One region of the Streptomyces sp. NBC_01384 genome, then DNA from elsewhere that is predicted to be linked to it. Evidence: riboswitches for the same ligand, from Rfam matches in the RefSeq annotation. Region 1 holds a riboswitch; the other holds the start of a gene.
What was found. A riboswitch is a leader RNA that binds a small molecule or an ion and turns the genes downstream of it on or off. The one in region 1 is predicted to bind thiamine pyrophosphate.
Positions count from the first base shown of each region.

Region 1 (3,205 bases):
CAGCACCGAGCCGTGCGCCGCGGGATCGACCCGCCGCATCGCGACCGTCGTCAGCTCCGTGCCGGACGCCACGAGCGACCGTTCCAGGACGTCCAGGCTGGGTGCACCCCCGGTACCCATGATCAGGCGGGACGAGAAGGACGTACCGCCGAGGACAAAGGGATCGTCGGCCATGGGTCAGCCTCCTTGGACGGCGGTGAGGACTTCGACGCGGTCTCCCTCGGAGAGGGACGTGGACGACCACTGCGCGCGCGGGACGACGGTTTCGTTGAGCGCGGCGGCGACTCCGGACGGCGCGACGGTGAGGGTGGCGACGAGCGTGTCGAGGGCGGTGCCGGCGGCGATCAGCCGCCGCTCCCCATTGACGAAGATGTTCATGCGGGCTGCTCCGTGAGCGCCGTGCTGAAGCGCTGGGGGGTGAAGGGGCGTGCCTCGTCCGGCAGTTCTCCGGTGGTCAGGACGTGCGCCATGGCGTCTCCGGTGACGGGCGTGAGCAGGACGCCGTTGCGGTAGTGGCCGGTGGCCAGCAGCAGCCCGTCGAGCCCGGTCGGGCCGAGCAGCGGCGCGTTGTCGGGCGACCCGGGCCGGAGGCCCGCGCGTGTCTCCGTGAGCGGCAGCTCGGTGATCCCGGGAACCAGCTCGTGCGCGTCGCGCAGCAGCTCGTACACCCCGCCCGCCGTCACCGTCGTGTCCCAGCCCAGCTCCTCGCTGGTGGCGCCCACGACGAGCTCACCGTTCTCCCGCGGCACCAGATAGACCTGACTGCCGCGCACGACGGCCCGCACGGTCCGGCTCAGGAAGGGCGCGTACCGCTTCGGCACGGTCAGCCGCAGCACCTGCCCCTTCACGGGGCGCACGGGCGGCAGTACGTCGTCGGGCACGCCCGCGAGCTTCCCGCTGAGGCTCCCGGCGGCGAGCACCACCTGCCCCGCCGTCAGCTGTTCGCCGTCCGTCGTGCCGACGCCGGCGGCCCGGTCCCGTACGACGGTCAGCCGCTCCGCCCACGTCCGGTGGAACTCCACTCCGGCCCGCTCGCACGCCGTGACCAGGGCCTTCGCGAGCCGTCGCGGATCTATCTGGTGGTCGCCGTCGACCCGCAGCCCGCCGCGCACGCCCGGCGCGAGCATCGGCTCCAGACGGCGGCACTCACGTCCGCTGAGCCACTGCGAGTCGAGCCCCGACCGGCGTTGCAGGGCGTGCAGTTCGCGCAGATGGGCGCGGTCGTCGGCGTCCAGCGCGACGGCCAGTGTGCCGCACCGGCGGTAGCCGAGGTCCTGGCCGCTCGCCTCGCTGAGCTCGGCGGCGAAGTCGGGATAGCGCCGCGCGGAGGCGAGGTTCAGGCCCAGCAGGGTCTGCTCGCCGTAGTGCAGCTCGGTGACGGCGGCGAGCATTCCGGCGGCCACTCGCGCCGCCCCGCACCCCGGCTCGGGGTCCACGACCGTGACGGTGAACCCGCGCTGCGCGGCCCGCCACGCCGTGACGAGCCCGATGATCCCGCCCCCGATGACAAGGACATCTGATGTACGTGTATCCGATGTGCGTGCAGGTGCAGGTGCAGGTGTACGTGTAGGCGACATGGGCGTCCAGCCCCTCCCTTCGCCGGCATGACCCGGATCAGGTTCGTACGGTCGGAGGCCGCCAGCCTCCCTCTCAGCCCGGTGCGTCCGGGCTCCCGCGAGTGCTTTAACTTGGCCACCCTAGCCCGCTGCCGTATGCCTCAGTAAGGGAGCCTCCGTCCATGGCGCGTTCGCTCGACGGCCGCCTCGTCCTCGCGCCGGTCACGGCGAGATCTGGGCCGAGTACGCGGGCGGGGACGTCGTACGCGGGCACCTCGCCGGGACACGGGAGGGCAGCGGGACGAGCCTTGTGGAAGAGCTCACTGAGCACGTCCCCTGACTGACAGATTGTCAGTTGTCTATGGTGATCAGGTGAGCGAGCAGACGCAGGCACAGGCACAGCGGCAGGCGCAGTCGCAGTCGCAGTCGCAGGGGCGTACGGCACGGCGGGTCGTCATCGTCGGCGCGGGCATGGCCGGCGTACAGACCGCGGTCGCCCTGCGCGAACAGGGCTTCACCGGGGACGTGACGCTGATCGGCGCCGAGCCGCACCAGCCGTACGACCGGCCGCCACTGTCCAAGGCGGTGCTGCTCGGCACGGCCGAGGGCTCCGCCTTCGACATCGACTTCGAGGCTCTCGGCATCGAACTGCGGCTCGGCTGCGAGGCGCTGGGCGTGCGCCCCGGGGACCATGAGCTGGACACCGAGGCCGGGCCGGTGCCGTACGACGTCCTGGTCCTCGCCACCGGCGCGGAACCGATCCAGTTGCCGGGCGCGCAGGGCGTCCCCGGCGTCCATCTCCTGCGCACCCTGGACGATGCCGAGCGGCTGCGCCCCGTGCTGGCCCGGCAGCACGACATCGTGGTCGTCGGGGCGGGCTGGATCGGCGCGGAGTTCGCCACGGCGGCGCGCGAGGCCGGGTGCGCGGTGACGGTCGTCGAGGCCGCCGACCGGCCGCTGGCCGGGGCGCTGCCCGCTGAGGTGGCCGCGCCGATGACCGCCTGGTACACGGACAGCGGGGCCTCCTTGCGCACCCACGCGCGCGTGGAGCGCGTCGAGCCGGGCGCGGTGGTGCTGGACGACGGCTCCCGGGTGCCCGCGGGCGCCGTCGTCGTCGGTGTCGGCGCGCGCCCCGCCACCGCCTGGCTGGCCGGCTCCGGCATCGAGCTCGGCGCCCACCAGGAGGTGGTCGCCGACAACCACCTGCGCACTTCCGTGCCGGACATCTACGCGGTCGGCGACTGCGCCTCCTTCCCCTCGGGCCGGTACGAGGAGCGCCTCCTCGTCCACCACTGGGACAACGCCCTCCAGGGGCCGCGCACGGTGGCGGCGAACATCATCGGCGAGGTCCCGGTGGCGTACGACCCGGTCCCGTACTTCTGGTCCGAGCAGTTCGGCCGGTTCGTCCAGTACGTCGGCCACCACGCGCTCGCCGACACGACCGTCTGGCGTGGCGACCCCTCGGGCGCGGCCTGGACGGTCTGCTGGCTCCGCGAGTCCCGCCTCGTCGCCCTTCTCGCCGTGGGCCGTCCCCGCGACCTGGCCCAGGGCCGCCGCCTGATCGAGGCGGGCATGCCGATGAACGCGGAGATCCTCTCGGACCCGTCCCGCCCGCTGAAGGACGCCATGGCATAGCCGCCTCCGCCTCA
Region 1 is NZ_CP109559.1:2,565,729-2,568,933, reverse strand. Features, by position in the region: gene OG747_RS11565 (thiazole synthase) at 1-174, opposite strand, end outside; gene thiS (sulfur carrier protein ThiS) at 178-378, opposite strand; gene thiO (glycine oxidase ThiO) at 375-1,577, opposite strand; TPP riboswitch at 1,575-1,686, opposite strand; gene OG747_RS11550 (NAD(P)/FAD-dependent oxidoreductase) at 2,028-3,191, shown strand.

Region 2 (3,205 bases), 4.3 Mb from region 1:
AGCACGGCCGCGGTCGCGAGGTCGAAGATCTCCGAGGTCTGCCGGTAGATCTCGACTTCGAGGGTGGAGAAGGTCGGCCCGCCGAGGATCTGCACCACGCCGAACGAGGTGAAGGTGAAGAGGAAGACCATCAGCGCGGCGGCGGCCACGGCCGGGCTCAGCGCCGGGAGCGTCACCTTGCGCCAGGCCGCGAACCGGGAGGCGCCGAGCATCCGCGCGGCCTCCTCCTGACGCGGGTCGAGCTGCGACCAGAGCCCGCCGACGGTCCGTACCACGACGGCGTAGTTGAAGAAGACATGTGCGAGCAGGATCGCCCACACGGTGGTGTCCAGCCGTACGCCCCACAGCTGGTCCAGCAGCCCGCCCCGGCCCACCAGGGCCAGGAACGCCGTACCGACCACGACGGTCGGCAGCACGAACGGGACGGTCACCACCGCCCGCAGCACCTGCTTGCCCCTGAAATCGAAGCGCGCGAAGACATACGCGCCGGGGAGCGCGATCAGCAGCGTGAGCGCCGTGGAGGCGAGCGCCTGCCAGGCGGTGAACCACAGCACATGCCGGATGTCCGACTGTGCGAGCACCTCGCCGATCCGTCCGAACTGCCAGACCCCGTCGACCTTGAGGCCGCGGGCCACGATCGCGGCCACGGGGTACGCGAAGAAGACGGCGAAGAACGCGACGGGCAGGGCCATCAGCCCGAGCCGCGTCGCGCTCCCCTTACGGGTCTTGCGCGGGGCTACTTCAGTACGAGCGAGGTCCACGACCTGACCCACTGATCACGGTTGTCGGCGATCTTGGCGGGGGCCATGGTCTCGGGGTCCTTGGCCTGGGGGCCGAACTTCAGGAACACCTGGGGTACCTGAGCGGCTTCGCGGACCGGGTACACGAACATGTTCAGCGGCATGTCGTCCTGGAACTCCTTGGTGATCAGGAAGTCGAGGAGCGCCTTGCCGCCCTTGGTGTTCTTCGCGTTGCTCAGCAGCCCCGCGTACTCGATCTGCCGGAAGCAGGTGCCGTTCGCGACCCCGGTCGGCGCGGTCTGTGGCTTCGGGTCGCCGTAGACGACCTCGGCGGGCGGGGAGGAGGCGTAGGAGACGACGAGCGGCCGGTCGGCCTTGGCCTTCTTGCCGCCGGAGGACCCGGAGAACTCGTCGTTGTAGGCCTGGTCCCAGCCGTCGACGACCTTCACGCCGTTGGCCTTGAGCTTCTTCCAGTAGTCCTGCCAGCTGCTGTCGCCGTACTTCGCGGCGGTCCCGAGCAGGAAGCCGAGGCCGGGTGAGGACGTGGACGCGTTCTCCGTGACGAGCAGGTTCTTGTACGCGGGCTTGATCAGGTCGTCGAAGGAGGCCGGCGGGGCCAGCTTGTGGTCGGCGAAGTACTTCTTGTCGTAGTTGACGCAGATGTCGCCGGAGTCGATGGGCGTGACCCGGTGCTTGTCCTGGTCGACCCGGTACTCGGGGAGGATCTGGTCCGAGCCCTTCGCCTCGTACGACTGGAAGAGCCCGTTGTCGAGCGCCCGGCTCAGCAGGGTGTTGTCGACGCCGAAGAAGACATCGCCCTGCGGGTTGTCCTTGGTGAGGATGGCTTTGTTGACGGCCTGGCCGGCGTCGCCGTCCTTGAGGACCTTGACCGTGTAGCCGGACTGCTTCTCGAAGTCCCCCAGCACGCTCTTCGACACGGCCCACGAGTCGTGGCTGACGAGCGTCACGGTCTTGGAGTCCCCGGCGCCGTTGCTGTCGGAGGACCCGCACGCGGAGAGCGTGACCAGGCCCAGACCGACGGCCACGGCCGCGAACGTCTTGGTGGTGCTCACTGATTTCCTCCTGGCTGACCAGGAAGAGACGCGGCCCTGCCCGGAAACCTCGGAAGGTTCCCGGGCAGGGCGCAACAGCTTGAGTGATGCCCGAACTTCCTACCCAGAATGACCTGGGCAAGGTTCTGAGGGTCTGCGGCCCACCGGTGTCCCGGCTACCGCACTCTCAGCGCTGTGGCGCTCCCCTGTCGGAATATGAAGATGTCGGAATATGAAAATGTACGTACGCGGGTACGCGGGCCAGACTATCGCTCGGTCGCGGCGAGCTGACCGCACGCCCCGTCGATCTCCTGGCCCCGGGTGTCCCGGACGGTGACCGGCACCCCGTGGGCGGCGATCGCCTCGACGAACGCCTTCTCGTCCTCGGGCCGCGAGGCGGTCCACTTCGAGCCCGGCGTCGGGTTCAGCGGAATCAGATTCACATGCACGGGCTTGCCCTTGAGCAGCCGCCCGAGCCGGTCACCGCGCCACGCCTGGTCGTTGATGTCCCGGATCAGCGCGTACTCGATGGAGAGCCGGCGCCCGGACTTGGCCGCGTACTCCCATCCGGCGTCCAGCACCTCGCGCACCTTCCACCGCGTGTTGACGGGGACGAGGGTGTCGCGCAGCTCGTCGTCCGGCGCGTGCAGGGAGATGGCGAGACGGCACTTGAAGCCCTCGTCGGAGAACCGGTGGATGGCGGGGACCAGCCCGACCGTCGACACGGTGATCCCGCGCTGCGAGAGCCCGAGCCCGTCCGGCTCGGGATCGGTGAGCGCACGAATGGCCCCCACGACCCGCTTGTAGTTGGCGAGCGGCTCGCCCATGCCCATGAAGACGATGTTGCTCAGCCGCGCCGGACCACCCGGGATCTCGCCGTCCCTGAGGGCCCGCATCCCGTCCACGATCTGGTGCACGATCTCGCCGGTGGACAGGTTCCGGTCCAGCCCGGCCTGACCGGTGGCGCAGAACGGGCAGTTCATCCCGCAGCCGGCCTGCGAGCTGATGCACATGGTCACGCGGTCCGGGTAGCGCATCAGCACGGACTCGACGAGTGTGCCGTCGAACAGGCGCCACAGGGTCTTGCGGGTGGTCTCCTGGTCGGTCGACAGATGCCGCACGACCGTCATCAGCTCGGGAAGCAGCGCCTCCTGGAGCTTGCCACGCGCGGCGGCCGGGATGTCCGTCCACTCCGCGGGGTCATGCGCGTACCGCGCGAAGTAGTGCTGCGAGAGCTGCTTGGCGCGAAACGGCTTCTCACCGATCGCCGCAACGGCCTCTTTGCGCTCGGCCGGCGTGAGATCGGCGAGGTGCCGCGGCGGCTTCTTGGCTCCGCGCGGGGCGACGAATGTGAGTTCTCCTGGCTTAGGCATGGCTGTACCAGTGTCGCAGATCGAATCGTGTGACCTGCGG
Region 2 is NZ_CP109559.1:6,886,096-6,889,300, reverse strand. Features, by position in the region: gene OG747_RS31665 (ABC transporter permease) at 1-761, opposite strand, end outside; gene OG747_RS31660 (thiamine ABC transporter substrate binding subunit) at 737-1,813, opposite strand; TPP riboswitch at 1,892-2,010, opposite strand; gene rlmN (23S rRNA (adenine(2503)-C(2))-methyltransferase RlmN) at 2,059-3,165, opposite strand.
Region 2: linked by a shared signal. The riboswitch ahead of OG747_RS31660 (thiamine ABC transporter substrate binding subunit) and the one ahead of thiO (glycine oxidase ThiO) in region 1 are both predicted to bind thiamine pyrophosphate.